4 regions of the Promicromonospora sp. NPDC050880 genome follow, and region 4 is predicted to be linked to each of the others. Evidence: riboswitches for the same ligand, from Rfam matches in the RefSeq annotation. Region 4 holds a riboswitch; each other region holds the start of a gene.
What was found. A riboswitch is a leader RNA that binds a small molecule or an ion and turns the genes downstream of it on or off. The one in region 4 is predicted to bind cyclic di-AMP.

Region 1 (4,186 bases), on a different contig from region 4:
GACGTCGTCGCACGGGGCCGCCACGAGGACCTGCTCGCCTCGGATCCGGCGTACGGCTGGGCGGCCGCGCAGGAGCGGTGACCCATGGTCACCGTGCCTGGTGCTGCGCGTCGTGCGCCGGGGATCAGGAAGCCGGCAAGCTCTTGTCGAACTTCTTCGCGCGCTGCTCGTACCCCAGCCGCTCGTAGAAGGCGTGCGCGCCCTCGCGCCGGAACGCGGAGGACACCGTGATCCGGACACAGCCGTGGGCGAGCGCCCAGTCCTCGACGGTCGCCACGAGCGCCCGCCCGGCGCCGGTGCCGCGCCGTGTCTCGTCGACCACGAGGGCGGTCAGCTCAGCCACGGGCGCGTCGAGCTCGAACGGACTGCGGACGTGGCCCGCGGCGAACCCGGCCACCGCACCGGACGGGTCCTCCACAGCCACCCAGGCCGCGTCGTACGGGCTCCCGGCCACGCGCGCGAACCGGGCGTCGAGATCAGCGGCGGTCGTGGGGTACCCGAGCTGGCCGAGCAGCGGGGCGACCGCGGGTGAGTCGGCCGGGACGGCGCGTCGGATCTGCACGCCTCATCGTAGGCGGCGTCATCGTGGACGGCCTCAGCCGTCGCCCAGCAGCGCCATCGCCGCCGCCCGGCCGGGGATGCCGCTCACCCCGCCGCCGCGCCGGGCGCCCGCACCCGCCAGCAGCACCCGGCGGTGCTCCGTCTCGACGCCCCACCGCCCGGCGTCGTCGGCGGACTCGGCGAACGGCCAGGCCAGGTCGCGGTGGAAGATGTGCCCGCCGGGCAGCCCGACGTCGCCCTCCAGGTCCACCGGGGTGCGCACCTCCAGGCAGGGCACGCCGTCGGCGTCGTGCGCCAGGACGTCCTCGACCGGTTCGGCCAGCACCGAGTTCAGCGAGGCGAGGGTGGCCGCGAGGGCCCGCTCGCGGGCCCCGTCGGGATCGGCGCGGAAGAGCCGGGCGGGCATGTGCAGCCCGAACAGCGTGATGGTCTGCGCCTCGGTCGCGGCCAGGTCCGGGCCGAGGATCGACCGGTCGGACAGCGTGTGGCAGTAGATCTCGCTCGGCGGCAGGTCGGGCACCCGGCCCGCGGCGGCCTGCGCGTACGCCGTCTGGAGCTGGGTGAGGGACTCGTTGACGTGCAGCGTGCCGCTGAACGCCGCGACCGGGTCCACGCCGTCGCGCAGGCGGGGCAGCCGGTCGAGCAGCATGTTCACCTTGAGCTGCGCGCCCTCGGGGTACGCCGGGGACGTGGTGGCCCCCGCCACGTCCCGCCCGTCGGCCGTGCCCCGGCCGGCAGCGGCCAGGAGCCGGTCGAGCTCGGCCGGCGCACACCCGGCGAGCAGGTGCCCGGCGGTCACGCCCCGGGTGCGCCCGTCGGCGCCGGTCCAGGTGACCTCCACGCCGGTGGCCCCGGGGTCGACGGCGGTGACCGTCGCCGAGGTGACGATCGTGGCGCCGGCGGACACGGCGGCGTCGCGCAGGGCGCCCGAGACGGCGCCCATGCCGCCCACCGGCACGTCCCAGTCGCCGGTCCCGTTGCCGATCACGTGGTACAGGAAGCACCGGTTCTGGCGCAGGGACGCCTCGTCGATGTCGGCGAAGGTGCCGATGAGGCCGTCGGTGGCGGCGATGCCGCGGACCACGTCGTCGGCGAAGGTGCGCCGCAGCAGCGCGCCGAGCGGCTCCTCGAACAGGGCTCGCCAGGCCTCCTCGCCCACGCCGTCGACCACGAGGTCCCGCACGGCCGAGCGTGTGAGCAGGGGTTCGGTGAGCGTCGGCGCGAGGCGGCGGGCGACCTCGGCGGTCGTCGCGTAGAAGCGGCCCCACGCCTCGAAGTCCGCGTCGGCTCCGGTCAGGCTCCGGAACGAGGCCCGCGTGGCGGCGTCGTCCCCCGTATCGACGAGGAGGCCGCCGTCGGCCACGGGCGTGTAGGAGGACCAGCGCCGCCGCCGCAGCGTGACCGGCAGCCCGAGCTCGGTGACCACGCGCCGCGGCAGCAGCGAGACCAGGTAGGAGTAGCGCGACAGGCGCGCGTCGACACCCGCGAAGGGGCGGGCCGAGACGGCGGCGCCGCCCACGTGGTCGGCGCGCTCCAGGACGAGCACCGACCGTCCGCTGCGAGCGGCGTACGCCGCGGCGGTGAGGCCGTTGTGCCCGCCGCCCACGACGACGGCGTCGTACCGGGAGTGCAGGCGCGGGGACGCGGTGGGATCGACCATGGCGGACATGGTGACACGGAACTCATTGCCAAGAGAGTTCCATCACAGGACGGTATGTGACCTAATCGTGACATTTGCCAGGGACCCCGGTACGGTCGGTCTCACCTCTCCAGAAGCGGGGAGGTCCAGGTCCGGACGCCGAGCCCTGTCACCGGACCTGAGCAGCTACGACGTGACAGGGGCGGGGGAACCAGGTAAGCCGGGCACGCGAGTGTCCTCGGGGTGAAGCCTCGTACGAGGCCGGGTGATCGAACTCCCCATCCGAACCCGACAGCTCACCTCGTAGGCGTCCGAGGAGATCACTGGTGACCGTACTCACCGACCGCACCCACGACTGGGCGGACGACCAGGCAGACCGTCCCGCCAGCCGGGGTCGGCACCGCGCCGAGGGCCCCGCTCTCACCCCCTTCACCGCACTCACCCAGACCGCCGCCGAGAATGCCGCCCGCACGGGCGCCATCGCGGTCGTCACCTCCGGCATGCTGGCCTCGGTCTTCACCCAGACCGCCCACACCGCGCCCGCCGAGTCGCACACCCAGGCCACGCTCGCGAACGCCACGCCGGTCAGCAACACCGTCGACACCACGATCTCGGCCGGCCTGGCCGAGAACCTGGTCACCAAGGTCAAGGTCACGCAGAACGCCGACTTCTGGGCCGAGAGCGGCCGCGTGTCGGTGACCCCGTACGCCGAGACCGAGGAAGGCATCGCCGAGGCGAAGGCGAAGGCCGAGGCCGAGGCACGCGCCAAGGCCGAGGCGGAGGCCAAGGCCCGCGCCGAGGCCGAGGCCGCCGCCGCGGCGGAAGCAGCGGCCGCCGCCGCAGCCGCTGCGGAGGCCGAGGCGGAGGCCGCTGCGGCAGCAGCCGTGGAGGCCGAGGCGGAGGCCGCTGCGGCAGCAGCCGTGGAGAGCTCCGCCGACCTGGGCCAGCAGGCCGTCAACCTGGCCCTCGAGTACGTGGGCGTGCCCTACGTGTGGGGCGGAGCCTCCCCCAGTGGCTTCGACTGCTCCGGGCTCATCCAGTACGTCTACGCGCAGCTCGGGATCGACCTCCCGCACAGCTCGAGCTCGATGGCGACCGTGGGCTACCAGGTCTCCGCCGCCGAGGCGCAGCCCGGTGACATCGTCTGGACGTCCGGCCACGTCTCCCTCTACGCGGGCGACGGCATGGTGGTCGAGGCCCAGCAGGAGGGCGTCCCCGTGCACTACACGGAGATGTGGCAGAACAACCCGGTCTACATCCGGGTGACGGGCTGACCCTCCCGGTCCCGGAACGCCCGCCTGGTCCCCCGGCCCGGCGGGCGTTCCGCGTCGTGGGTGCACACCCGCGCCCGTCCGGTAACGTCCCCGGCGTGAAGATCCTCGTACCGGACGTACCGTTCGACCTCGACTTCCCGTCCCGCCTGCCCGACGGCGGAGCCTCCTTCGCGCCCGGCGGCCCCGACAGCGTGGTCGCCTACGCGATGAACGAGCCGGTCCCCGAGGAACACACCGACGCCGACGTGCTGGTCACCTGGTCCAGCCCGCCGAAGGTCGTCGCCGACGCCGCCCGCCGGCTCACCCGCGTGCGCTGGGTGCAGACCCTGACCGCGGGGCCGGACGTCGTGCTCCGAGCCGGGTTCGCGCCCGACGTCGTCGTCTCCTCGGGCCAGTCGCTGCACGACGACACCGTGGCCGAGCACGCCCTCGCCCTGATCCTGGCCACCGTGCGCCGCATCGACGTCTCGCTCGCCGCCCAGCAGGAGCACCGCTGGGCCAAGGAGATCACGTTCGCCCAGGCCGACCCGGTCACCGGCCGCGAGTACACGCTCGACGAGGCACGGGTGACGATCTGGGGCTTCGGCTCGATCGCCCTGCGGCTCGCCCCGCTGCTGACCGCGCTCGGTGCCCAGGTCACCGGCGTCGCCTCCCGTGCCGGTGAGCGCGCCGGGTACCCGGTGGTCGGAGCAGACGGTCTGGAGGCCCAGCT
Region 2 (4,186 bases), on a different contig from region 4:
CACCCGCAGGGCACGCAGCGCGGACAGCGACTCGGTGGCCGGCAGCAGCGCGACGCCGACCACGACGAGGTCGAACACGTTCCACGGGTCACGGAAGAACCGCCGTCCCGTGGCGACCAGCCGCAGCGCCAGCTCGACCACGAAGAACGCGAGCATGGCGTGGTCGATCCCGCGCAGCACCTCGAACGCCGCGCCGGTCACCATCGTCTCGGCGCCGAGCACCAGGGCGTTGGCCAGGATCACGCCGAGCACCAGCCGGGTGAACCACCGCTGCTCGAGGAACGCCCTAAGCGCGTCCCGCCAGGTCCGCCGCCCGGCCGGCGCGCCGATCTCCCGGTTCATCCGTCGTCATCTCCTCGTGTGCCCGGAGCCCCCTGCCCCGGCCTTGCCCGCCGCGTGCCCGGCCGAACTATAGCCGCTGACGTATCACGATCTGATGCGCGTAATGTCCCGATATAGACCCGATTCGGCGGGTCCGGTGGCAAGTCGGCGGGATCAGTGCTGAGGTAGTCGCACGTAAGCCATACCACTCTGGAGGAAAACGCCATGGGCTTCTGGGCCTTTCTCATCCTCGGCCTGATCGCGGGCGTCATCGCCCGAATCATCCTCCCGGGCAAGCAGCCGGGCGGTTTCTGGGTCACGCTGCTGCTCGGCGTGCTCGGCGCCATGCTGGGCGGCTGGCTCGGTGGGCTCATCTTCAACATCAGCTTCGACGCGTTCTGGTCGTGGCAGAGCTGGCTGTTCTCGGTGATCGGCGCGATCATCGTGATCCTGATCGTCCAGGCGATCTTCGGTCGGCGTCAGAACGCTTGATCGCGGGACTCCGCACCGCGACGCACCGCGGCCGCGCCGGCACCGTCGTCCTCGTGGCGACGCTGATCGGCGCGGCCGCCGTCGCATGCACGTCCGGTGGCCCCGGGCCGTCGTCCACCCGGGGCCCTGTGCCCGACGACGTGGTCGGGCACCTCCGCGTCGCGGTGGCGCAGGGACGTGAGCAGTACGCGACCCGGGAGATCCGGCTCGAGGTCACCAACGACTCCGACGAGACCCTGACGCTGCTGTCCGGGGCGTTGCGTGCCGACGGCTTCGGGCCGTCCCACCCCACGAAGGAGGGGCGCACGCTGGTGCTGCGTCCCGGGACGACGCGCGCCGTCTACGTCGGGCTGGGCGAGGCACGCTGCACGGAGCCGGCGGGCACGCCCGCCCCGGCCGGCTCACCGCGACCGGAGCCGTCCCCCACGGTGAGCGGGGCGCCGTCCGCCACGATCACGCTCGCCCTCGGCGAGGGGGACGACGCGGGACCGCCCACGGAGGTCGTCGTCGACGACGTGGGCGACCCCGTGGGCCACCTGGCGCGCAACCACGAGGCGGACTGCGCGGTGGCCGCCGTGGCGGCGGGCGTGCGCCTCGCCGTCGACGACGAGGTGCGCGTCGAGACCCGTGACGGGGAGCTGACCGCCCTGGTCACCCTCCGGATCGAGCCGGTCGACGGCGGTCCCGCGGTCACCGTCGACCGGATCGCCGGCACCACCCTGATGAGCAACCCTGACCCGGCGGACGGCGCCTCCGGCTGGGTGGGACGTGACCTGGCGGGGCAGCGGTCCGGCGCCGTCGTGCTCGCCGTCGTCCCCGCGCGCTGCGACGTGCACGCCGTGGCCGAGGACAAGCGCGGCACGTTCCTGCCCGTGTCGGCCAGCGTCGACGGCGTCCCGCAGCGCACGGTCTACGTGCCGATGCCGGACACCGCGCGCTCCGCCTTCTACGACTTCGTCGGGGAGCACTGCGCCTGGCCCGGATGAGCCGGCCCGCCGGTGTGGCGGTGCGGGAACGCGTGAGGCGCCGCCTCCGGCACCGGGCGGGGACCCGGTACGGAGGCGGCGCCTCACGAGCGGAGCGTCAGACGACGCGGATGAAGGTCGGGCTGTTCTGCCACATCTCGGTGTAGCGGACCGGCATGCCGGCGGCCCAGGCCTCGATGATCATGCCGTCGCCCGCGTAGAGGGCCACGTGTCCGGGCGTCCAGACGATGTCGCCGGGCTCCGGGTAGGTGACCTGGTAGCCGGAGCCGAGCAGCGCGCCGGACTGGTGCGGCAGCGAGACGCCGAGCTGCGCGTACACGTACTGGATGAGGCCCGAGCAGTCGAAGCCCGCGGACGGCGAGGCGCCGCCCAGGACGTACGTGATGCCCAGGTAGTTGAAGGCGATGTTGACGGCCTGCGTGCCGACCGGGATCGGGTCCGGTGCGTCGACGGAGACGACGGCGGGGCCCTCGCCCTTCTCGCCGTCGGCACCCGTGGCACCCAGGGCTTCCATCTCGATCGGCATCTTCGCGTCGGCCGGGACGGTCACGGTGGGGGCTGCGGCCACGGCCTGCTTGGCCACGGCGGTGAGGGACTGCAGGTCGGTCGAGTTCAGCTTGGCCGTCTTGACGTCCGTCTTCAGGTCCATCGCGGGCGCCGCGTGCGCGGTGGTGGCGATGGTCGAGATGAGGACGCCGCCGGCGGCGGCGGCGATGGCGCCACGGCGGGCAACGGTGCCGGCGTTCTCGGTGGCGGTACGAGCGAGGATGGTCAGCGGTGTCTGAGCGGGCCGGCTGTCACGATGCCGGCCGCGGGTGGAGTTCGTCACCTAAGGTCTCCTGTACCGCCTGCGAGGTCAGCTGTCGGATTCGGGTGAGGAGTGCACACCCGGCCGCACGGCTACTGGGGGGTTTCCGTCCGGCTTCACCCCGAGGGCGACGATGGTGCTGTCGCCCGGAAGTGGGTCCCCCGCTCCTGTCTCGACGTCTGGTCATGAGCCGGTGACAGGATTCGGCGCCCGGCTCACGGCCCCACCGATGCGGTGGAGCAGAAGTCAAAGTACACACGTTCACCGAAAAAGTCACGATCGGGTTACGCATTACGGTCTGACCCAACGAAGGCGCAGATTTACGCCGTTTCGGTCTTCCTGCGTTATGACCGACATCACATAGATCCGCTACGGTTCGGCGGCATGGGCGACAGCGAGCATCGGATCTCCGCCTGGTGGGCCGTTCCCCTCAGCGCACTCGCCTGGTGGGCCGGAGGTTTCCTGCCGTGGATCGTGCAGGTCTCCTACCAGGTCACAGGCCTGGCCGAGGGTGTGGCGCCGGGGCCGGCCGGCTTTCTACCGCTTCCGTTCGAGGGTGACGACGGCGTGGTCGGCCTGGTCGTCATGGCCCTGATGGGCGGGCTCCTCGCGGGCGTCACCGCCCGCGTCCCGGCGTCCGCCGGCGCGGGTGCGTGCGCCGCGATCGCCGGCACCCTGCTCGCCATGGGGGCCGCGGGCAGCGCCTCCTGGTGGCTCGTCACCCGCGAGGGCCTGCCCGACGACGCCGCACCGCTCGGGATGCTCGTCGTCACCGGCGTGGCCGGTGTCGTGGGCCTCGGTGCGGGGCTGCTGGCAGGGCTCGGTCCCGGCCCTCTGCGCGGCCTCGCCCTGGCGCTGCCGGTGGTGCTCCTCGACGCCTGGGTGTGGGGCTTCGTCCCGGGCCATCCGGTGTCGCCGGTGGGCACGTGGTGGATCCTGGCCGTGGCGCTGGGAGTCGCGTTCGGCCTCGCCGTGGACAGCCGTCCCATCGAGCTGCTGGGGTGGCTGCCGACCGCCGGTGCCGTCTGGGTGCTGCAGGCGGCCGGGCCGGCCCTCCTGGCCGTGCAGGAGAACATCTGGCCGGGCTCGCCGCTGACCGAGGACCCGCTGCTGGCCGTGCGCATCGTCTGGCGTGAGATCGCACCGGCGGCGATCGACTCCGAGGGGCACCAGCTCGGCGCCTGGGTGGTCGCCCTGCTGCTGGGGGCGGCTGTCGCGGCACTGAGGCTGTCCCGGGAGGCGTCGGACGAGGCCGAGCTCACGGAGGCCTGGGCCTGACGTCGGCGCCGCGGCGGTCCCGGCCGCTACTGATTGCGATTGGGTAAATTTCACCCGCAGTGCCCGAACTGCCCTGTTCTATCCCGGTCTGCTGGCCCTAGGTTTGCCCCAGTTCGGGGGCAAACCAGTCCCTGTGCGAACAATGGGGGCATACATGAACAGGAAGTCACTCGTCGGCGCCGCCACCTCCGCGGCACTGGCCGTGGCGGCGCTGGTCGCCGTGGCGCCGGGTGCGCAGGCCGCCACCAACGACCCGTTCCGGGACAAGCAGTGGGGCCTGGACCAGATCAACGCGGAGGCC
Region 3 (4,186 bases), on a different contig from region 4:
ATCGTCCAGGCCGTGGTGAAGGGCAGCGCGACGCCGAGCACCGCGAGCCAGGCCGGCACGAGCAGGGATCCGATGACCACCAGGCCGACGAGCGCGACGACGCACGCGACGACCTGGACCGTGCCGTAGGGACCGGTGACGGCGCCGGTCACGGGGTCGACGTCCTGGGTCGTGTCCTGGCCGAGGGCCCACCAGGTGGTGACCGAGAGTACGACGAGCGTGAACGTGGCAAGAGCGATGAAGGAGGGGTTCCGCGTCGTCATGGCTCCATTGTGCAGTGGCCCGGCCCCGGGCGTGCCCGCCGGCTCGTCATGCCGTCCGCACCCAGGGCGGCGGACCGGTGGTCGCACCCGCGCACGCGTCGGACGGGGAACCCGCCCTGCTCAGCCCTCGCTCGTGACCGAACGCCGTGCCTCGTCCCGGAACTTCGCGGGGGACGCCCCGACCACGCGGCGGAACGCGGTGCTGAACGCGCTCTCGGACTGGTAGCCCGTGGCCCGCGCGAGCTCCGAGATCGACAGCGTGTCCCGGGCAAGGGCGTCGCGCGCGAGGCTCATGCGCCACTGGATCAGGTACTCCAGGGGCGGCACCCCGACGTGGCTCTTGAACGACTGGGCGAACGCGGAACGCGACATGTGGCTCAGCTCGGCGAGCTCCTGGAGGCTCCAGGAGTGGGCCACGTCCGCGTGCACCGCGCGCAGGGCGGTGCCGATGCCGTCGTCGTTGAGCGCACCCAGCCAGCCGGTGGGCCGGTCGGTCTGGCCGGCGTGCGCGCGCAGCATGTGCACGAGCAGGATCTGCGCGAGGTGGTTCTGCACCAGCGGCCCGCCGGCGGCAGCGGAACCGACCTCGGTGGCCAGGTGGTCGATGAGCTGACCGAGCCGTGCGCCGTGCGGATCGGCGGCGCGGACGATCACGAGCGGCGGCAGCAGGTCGGTCAGGAGCGCCGCGTTCTGCTCGTCGAACCCGATGTGCCCCACGCAGAGGTAGACGTCCTGGTCGGACTCCGGGCCGATCCGCACGAACCCGTCCACGGCCTCCGCCCACACCTCCTGCGCGGGGCGCGGACGGGCTCCGGGCGTGCTGGCCAGGACGTAGGGCGGCGGGTTGCCCAGCATGAAGGTGTCGCCCTCGCGCAGGAGCACGGGTTCGTGCCCGTCCAGGGTCAGCCAGCACGTGCCACGGACCAGGCCGCCGATCCGCACGTGCAGGAAGGTCTCGAAGCGCAGCGCCCACTCGCCCACGGCCCGGAGGCTCGGGCCGACCACCGTGCGAGGCCGCAGCAGACCGATCGCATCGGCCACCGGGTCCTGAAAGCCCAGCATCGACGACACCTCCTGGACGATACGTCAAGAATTCGCGGGCAGGCGCCATGGATCGTACAGGATGGTCACGGCCCGGGCGTGGGCCCCGTGGAACCTGGACGGATAAACCTTTCGTGCCGGTCGACCGCCCGATGGCACCATCGAACCGTGATCGATCCCGGACTGAGCGGAAAGACCGTCCTGGTGACCGGCGGCGGCATGAACATCGGCGCAGCCGTCTCCCGCGCCTTCGCCGCACAGGGTGCGCGCGTGGCCGTGCACCACGTGGGCGGCTCGGCGTCAGGATCCCGCGAGCACGCGCGCGCCGCCACCGACGAGGTCCACGCCTTCGTGGCGTCCCTGCCCGGCGCCGTCGCCGTCGAGGCCGACTTCCTCGTGCCGGGCGCCGCCGCGCGGCTCATGGACCAGGTCACCGCACGGCTCGGTCCGGTCGACGTGCTCGTGAACAACGCCGCGCACGCCGAGGAGTCCGACTCGTTCGACACCGTCGGCGAGGCCGGGTTCGAACGCACCTACCGCGTCAACGCCGTGGTGCCCGCGATGCTCGTCGCCGAGCTCGCGCGCCGGCTGCCCGACGACGCCGCACCGGGCGGCGTCTCCGTCGTCAACATCTCGACCGACGCCGCCCGCGGCTTTCCCGGGCAGGTCTCCTACGGCACCTCGAAGGCGGCACTCGAGTCGCTGACGCGCGGCGCCGCCGTCGACCTCGGCCCGAGGATCCGGGTCAACGCCGTGGCGCCGGGGCCGGTGCAGACCGGATGGATGAGTGACGAGCTCGTGGACGCCGTCGTGCCGGCGATCCCCCTGGGCCGGGTCGGCGACCCGGCCGACATCGCCGATGCGGTGGTCTTCCTGGCCTCGCACCAGGCCAGGTGGATCACCGGCCAGGTGGTGCAGGTCGCGGGCGGGCACTTCCTCTAGCTCGCCGGGCGACGCGCGGCCGTTACTCTTTCGTGACATCCCGGTGCAGACGGGGTACATTCGTGGCGGCCCGCCGTGCGGCGGGACGTCCTGGCGGGCGCCGAGCCCTGTCACCGCCCGGAGTCACCGACGAACCACAGGACAGGGACGGGGGACCCACTTCCGGGCACTGCGGTGTCCTCGGGGTGAAGTCGGCGGACGTCGTCCGTCGGCCGGGTCAGTCTCCGACCCGAACCCGACAGCTAACCTCGCAGGCGCCGGGAGATACGTTCCATGCCATCGAAGACCCTCGGGCACCTGCCAGCGCCTCCACACCTTTCCCCACGTCGGGGAGCACGATGAGGCACGGGCAGGAGCGATCCCTGCCGCAGTCCTTCGCGCCGCGTCCGGCACCTGCCCGGCGAACGCGCGGGCGCCACAGCAAGGGGCGGCACGCCGCGCCGGCACGGCGGCCGCGGACCTCGATGCTGGGCCGGCTGCCCCTCACTCTCGGCGTCGGCCTCGCCCTCGCCTCGACGACGTCGTTCACCGCCGCCTCCTTCGGCGCGCCGGGAACCGGTGAGCCCCTCCTCTCTGCGCCCGACGGCGCGGCCGCGCTCACGGGCGCGGGCCCGGCGTCGGCGGCCCTGGCCGATCGGAGCAGCGGAGCCTCGCGGAGCCAGGAGCGCACGTCGCTCGAGCGGTCCGCCGGCGTCACGGTCCCTGGCGACGCGGTGCTGCCCGTCGAGAAGTCGGCTCCCGTGCAGGTCGAAGCACCTCCGGTGCTGCCCGGCTGCGACGGCGTGGCCACGGGCGAGGGTCTCAACGGCCAGCTTCCCGTCAGCGAGCTGTGCGACCTCTGGGACGGCTACCCGCCGATCCGCGCCGACGCGGCGGTGGCCCTGGCGCGTCTCAACCAGGCCTACACCGAGCAGTTCGGCGAGTCGCTCTGCCTCACGGACGGCTACCGCAGCTACGCGCAGCAGGTCGCGGCCAAGGCGGCGAAGCCCACCCTGACGGCGACCCCTGGCACCTCGAACCACGGCTGGGGTCTGGCGGTGGACATCTGTGCCGACGGCTACGCCGGCGAGCGCTGGGACTGGCTCAAGGCGAACGCGCCCGAGTACGGGTGGGACAACCCGCTCTGGGCCCAGGCCGGCGGTGCCGGCCCCTACGAGCCGTGGCACTGGGAGTTCACGGCCGCGGTGACGGACGCCGCCCGATGAGCCGCCGGGTGCGGACGGCGGGGGTGTGATGAGCCCGACCCGTCGCCTGCGTGCGCTCCTCGCCGGACCTGGTTCGGGGTCGGCGGGAGTGCTGTCCGTGCTGTTCCTCGTGCTCGCCGTGCTGGGTGGGCCGGTCGTGTGCGGCATCCATGCCGACGAGCACCCGCAGGCGCATCACGGTTCAGCCGTCGAGGCGGCGTCCGGCCCGGCAGGCGGCCTGGTCCCGGCGGACCGCGCCGAGCCCACGTCCGACGGCGGCGAGGCGCACTGCTCGGACCACGGCCGCGCGACGGCGCAGACCGACCCCGTCGTGTCGTCGTCGTCCGGTCTGGCCGCCGTCGCCGAGCCCGCGGTGCAGGGGATCGCGCCCGTCCTGGCGTACCCGGACCACCGGACCGCGCCGGGCGTGGTGCGCCCGGCCGCGCCGAGCCTGCACGCCCTGGGGATCTGCCGGACGTAGGACGCCGGCCACGTCGACGCCGAGGCGTCGACCGCCGGCGCGCCGCCCACCGACGGGCCGCGCGTGGTTCTTCGTTCGAGCAGAAAGGCCGATCTTCTGATGGACCCCACGATCTCTGCTGCCCCGACCGCACGCGGTCGGGGCAGGCACCGGGCGGTACGCCGCCCCTTGTTCACCACCACCGCCCAGGTGGCGGCCGTGCAGGCCGTCACCCGAGGCGCCGTCGTGGCTGCGGGCTCCGGTCTGCTGATGTCCCTGGTGGCCGCCCCGGCGCA
Region 4 (4,186 bases):
GGCGCACCACCGGGGCCATCGCGCCGGTCGAGGTCTCGTTGTGCGGCGTCGCGTAGGTGTCGACGTCGTCCGCCGGGGCGAGGTAGGCCACTGCACCGGGCTCGGCGGAGATGACCTGGGACGGCTCCAGGAAGGGCGCGCGCGACGTGGCCCTGGCGAACTTGCCGCCGAACTCGCCGAACTCGGCGTGCTGCGCCTTGCGCTCGACGAGGCACAGCGTGGCGATGTCCCAGAAGGCGGTGGCGCCGCCGTTGCCGAGCGCGACCTCGTACCCGTCGGGCGCGCCGAGCAGCTCCGTGACACCCTCACGGATACGGCGCACCAGGTCCTTCACGGGCGGACGCCGGTGTGAGGTACCGAGCACGTGCGCGTTCGCCACGAGATGATCGACCTGGCCGGGACGTACCTTGGACGGGCCGGAGCCGAATCGGCCGTCGGCGGGCAGCAGCTGTGTCGGGATTGTCAGTGGCACAGAACTAGACTAGAACCTGGGCCGACGCCCGGGCCGTACGTGTCCAGGGCGACTGGGCGGCTGGGCGCACGACGGGAGCAGACGTGACGGATCTGATCGACACCACCGAGATGTATCTCAAGACCATCTACGAGCTCGACGAGGAAGGCATCACGCCTCTGCGCGCGCGCATCGCGGAGCGTCTGGGGCACTCCGGGCCCACGGTGTCGCAGACGGTCGCGCGCATGGAGCGTGACGGCCTCGTGATCGTGACCGGCGACCGGCACCTCGAGCTGACCGAGCTGGGCCACGACAAGGCGATGCGCGTGATGCGCAAGCACCGCCTCGCGGAGCGCCTGCTGACCGACGTCATCAAGCTCGACTGGGAGCACGTGCACGTCGAGGCCTGCCGCTGGGAGCACGTCATGAGCGACCTCGTCGAGAAGCGCCTGGTGGGCCTGCTCGACCACCCGCACCACGACCCGTACGGCAACCCGATCCCGGGGCTGTCCGAGCTGGGCGAGGCCTACACCGACGTCCCGTTCCTGAGCGGTGTGATCTCGCTGCCGTCGGCGTTCGAGGCGGCGGCGAAGAAGGGCGTCAAGGGCGAGCCGCTCGCGGCGTCGCTCACCCGGATCGCCGAGCCGCTGCAGACCGACGTCGACCTGCTCGCACGCCTGGCGGACGCCGGCCTGGTCCCCGGGTCACGCATCACGGCCGAGCACAGCGACGGCACCTACACCGTGACCGTCGACGGCGCCGACACCGCGCTCGAGCTCGGCGAGGACCTGGCGCGCCACCTCTTCGTGGCCACTGCCTGACGACCGGCGGACGGCCGGTCCGAACCGTCCACTTTGTCGGAAAGGTGCCACCGCAGATCCGACACGTCATGGCATTCGTTGCCGGAACGTGACATCAGGTGTGAGGTCCGGTACGTTCGGAACGCTCACACGGAGCTTCATCCGCGAGAGTCCTCGGACGGACGCCGAACTCTGTCACCGGCCGGGGCCCCAAGACGACCGCATGACAGAGGCGGGGGACCCACCATCGGGCGCCAGGGTGCGTCCTCGGGGTGAAGCCGGGCAGTCCGCAGGGAGTGCACGGCCGGGTGATTTCTCCCACCCGAACCCGACAGCTGACCTCGAAGGCGTACAAGGAGAGGTACTACGTGACTGCACGTACGACCCGCGCACGCCATCGGGCTGCGCGACGCCCCGTGACTCCGCTCACCGAGCTCGCCCAGAACGCCGCCGTCGGTCGCCGTACCGCGGTCGCCGCCGCCGGTGGCGCACTCCTCGTCTCGACCTTCGGTGGCGCGATGGCCGCCCAGGCCGCTCCGATGGAGACCGGCCACGCGAAGATGAACTCGGTCGACCTGAACGCGCTGACGACGCAGGCCCGGGAGGCGCTGTCCAACGCCCCCGTGGTGACCGTCGCGCCGGACGCCGAGCTGACCGTCGAGAAGTCCGCGGTCTCCGTGATCTCGGCGGCCGACAACGAGGAGTACCAGGCGGAGCTCGCCGAGCAGGAGGCGGCCGAGGCCGCCGAGGCAGCCGCCGCCGAGGCCGCGGAGGCAGCAGCAGAGGCGGCGGAGACCGCCACCGCGTCGGTCGACGTCCCGGCGTCGGCCATCGGCAACTCCGTGATCTCCATCGCCAGCCGCTACATCGGCGTCCCGTACGTCTCCGGTGGCGCCAGCCCGAGCGGCTTCGACTGCTCCGGCTTCACCCAGTACGTCTACGGCCAGCTCGGCATCTCGCTGCCGCACTCGTCGTCCTCGCAGCCGGGCTACGGCACCATCGTGCCGGCCTCCGAGGCGCAGCCGGGCGACCTGATGTGGACCCCGGGCCACGTCTCCATCTACGCCGGCGGCAACACCATGATCGACGCCTCCAAGCCGGGCACCGTGGTCGACTTCCGCCCGATCTGGCAGTCGAACCCGACGTTCGTCCGCATGGGCTGACCCCCGCGGGTCGTACAGAGCGCCCGTCCGCCGCCCCGTGCCGGGGTGTGCGGGCGGGCGCTCTGGTATGAGGTTCCTGGTACCGCGTCCCATGAGGGCGTCGCCGCCGGTAGCGTTGGGAGTGCAAGGGTGCACTGCCGAGGAAAGGGCTGGGCGATGACACGATCCGAGGTCGTACTGGTCGGGGTGGACGGATCGGCCGCGAGCCTGCACGCGTTGGACTGGGCCACCGCTTACGCGCACCGCGTGGGCTGGTCGCTGCACATCGTGTGCAGCTACTCGCTGCCGTCGTTCACGGCGGCGTCGCTCGACGGGGGCTACGCGGCCCTCGACGACACCACCATCCAGGAGGGCGCGAAGTCCGTCCTTGCCGAGGCGGAGGCCCGCGTCGCCGACGCCGGGGTCCGCGCCACCACGGAGGTGGCCACGGGCGACGCGGCCGGCGTGCTCGTCGAGCTGTCGGCGGACTACGGCCTCGCCGTCGTCGGCACCCGCGGCCGGGGCGGTTTCACGGAGCGGCTGCTGGGTACGGTGTCGTCGGCCCTGCCGGCCCACGCGCAGTGTCCTGTCGTCGTGGTCCCGCTGCGAGCCGAGGCGAACCGGGGTGTCCCCTGGAACACGGCCGACGCCGGAACGCCGGCGTCGGGCACGGAGCCGACGGGCGTCGCACCCGGGGCGGCCGAGATCCGGGAGGTGCGCCGCATCGTCGTCGGCGTCGACGGGTCGCCGCAGGCCGAGCGGGCGCTGCAGCACGCGATCGTGCAGGCCAACGCGTGGGGCGCCGAGCTGACCGCCGTGACCGGGGTGCCCGTCGGCAACACCGGGTTCCTGGCGTGGCTGCCCTCGTCCATCGACCGCGAGCAGGTGCTGGCGGACGTCGGCGCCGGGATGGACGTGCTGGTCGACCGGTACGAGGCGGAGAACCCTGGGCTGCGGATCCGGCGGATCGTGCTCGACGGCACGGGGGCCGAGCTGCTCACGGAGTTCTCGACGGCGTCGGACCTCGTGGTGGTGGGTTCACGCGGGCGCGGTGGGTTCCGCGGGCTGCTGCTGGGCTCGACCAGCCAGGCCGTGCTGCACCACTCGGCGTGCCCGGTCCTGGTGATCAACAAGCACTGCCAGGACTGACCTCTCCGACGCCCTGCACAGGTCAGGCGCCCAGGTCGCTCCGGTGACCTGGGCGCCTGACGCGTGGGCGGGTCAGGGCCGGGCAGCCTCCGCGGCGGCCAGGAGGACGCACGTCGCCACGCCGTCCATCGCCGCGCGGACCTCGTCCAGCGGCGGCATCGAGGGCGCGAGGCGCACGTTCTTGTTCTCCGGGTCCTTCCCGTACGGGTGCGTGGCGCCGGCCGGCGTGAGCGCGATGCCCGCCTCCTTGGCGAGCTGCACCACGCGCGACGCCGTGCCCGGCGCGACGTCGAGCGACACGAAGTAGCCACCCTTCGGCTCCGTCCACGACGCGATGCCGTACCCGCCCAGGCGCTCGGCGAGGATCTGCACCACCGCCTCGAACTTGGGCGCCAGGATCTCGCGGTGCTTGCGCATGTGCGCGCGGACGCCGTCGGCCGAGCCGAAGAACATGGCGTGCCGCAGGTGGTTGACCTTGTCCGGGCCGATCGACGCGACCGACAGGTGCTTCTTGTACCAGGCGATGTTGGCCGGCGAGCTGCCGAGGAACGCGACGCCCGAACCCGCGAACGTGATCTTGGACGTGGACGCGAACAGGAGCACGCGGTCCGGGTGGCCGGCCTCCGCGGCCAGCGCGAGGGCGT

Region 1: another riboswitch for cyclic di-AMP. It lies ahead of ACIBBF_RS05855 (C40 family peptidase); the one in region 4 lies ahead of ACIBBF_RS12105 (C40 family peptidase).
Region 2: another riboswitch for cyclic di-AMP. It lies ahead of ACIBBF_RS08245 (C40 family peptidase); the one in region 4 lies ahead of ACIBBF_RS12105 (C40 family peptidase).
Region 3: another riboswitch for cyclic di-AMP. It lies ahead of ACIBBF_RS00075 (M15 family metallopeptidase); the one in region 4 lies ahead of ACIBBF_RS12105 (C40 family peptidase).

What each region holds. Positions count from the first base shown of each region.
Region 1 covers NZ_JBITFV010000002.1:439,849-444,034, forward strand. The annotation lists gene cydC (thiol reductant ABC exporter subunit CydC) at 1-81, shown strand, start outside; gene ACIBBF_RS05845 (GNAT family N-acetyltransferase) at 125-562, opposite strand; gene ACIBBF_RS05850 (phytoene desaturase family protein) at 596-2,221, opposite strand; cyclic di-AMP (ydaO/yuaA leader) riboswitch at 2,348-2,526, shown strand; gene ACIBBF_RS05855 (C40 family peptidase) at 2,527-3,474, shown strand; gene ACIBBF_RS05860 (NAD(P)-dependent oxidoreductase) at 3,570-4,186, shown strand, end outside.
Region 2 covers NZ_JBITFV010000003.1:338,565-342,750, forward strand. The annotation lists gene ACIBBF_RS08230 (ion transporter) at 1-342, opposite strand, end outside; gene ACIBBF_RS08235 (GlsB/YeaQ/YmgE family stress response membrane protein) at 547-813, shown strand; gene ACIBBF_RS08240 (hypothetical protein) at 867-1,799, shown strand; gene ACIBBF_RS08245 (C40 family peptidase) at 1,897-2,628, opposite strand; cyclic di-AMP (ydaO/yuaA leader) riboswitch at 2,630-2,826, opposite strand; gene ACIBBF_RS08250 (hypothetical protein) at 2,992-3,885, shown strand; gene ACIBBF_RS08255 (S8 family serine peptidase) at 4,040-4,186, shown strand, end outside.
Region 3 covers NZ_JBITFV010000001.1:6,983-11,168, forward strand. The annotation lists gene ACIBBF_RS00060 (hypothetical protein) at 1-263, opposite strand, end outside; gene ACIBBF_RS00065 (AraC family transcriptional regulator) at 384-1,325, opposite strand; gene ACIBBF_RS00070 (SDR family NAD(P)-dependent oxidoreductase) at 1,473-2,246, shown strand; cyclic di-AMP (ydaO/yuaA leader) riboswitch at 2,364-2,517, shown strand; gene ACIBBF_RS00075 (M15 family metallopeptidase) at 2,585-3,451, shown strand; gene ACIBBF_RS00080 (hypothetical protein) at 3,480-3,911, shown strand; gene ACIBBF_RS00085 (C40 family peptidase) at 4,080-4,186, shown strand, end outside.
Region 4 covers NZ_JBITFV010000005.1:308,185-312,370, forward strand. The annotation lists gene serC (phosphoserine transaminase) at 1-466, opposite strand, end outside; gene ACIBBF_RS12100 (iron dependent repressor, metal binding and dimerization domain protein) at 556-1,272, shown strand; cyclic di-AMP (ydaO/yuaA leader) riboswitch at 1,425-1,617, shown strand; gene ACIBBF_RS12105 (C40 family peptidase) at 1,668-2,414, shown strand; gene ACIBBF_RS12110 (universal stress protein) at 2,571-3,542, shown strand; gene ACIBBF_RS12115 (aminotransferase class I/II-fold pyridoxal phosphate-dependent enzyme) at 3,615-4,186, opposite strand, start outside.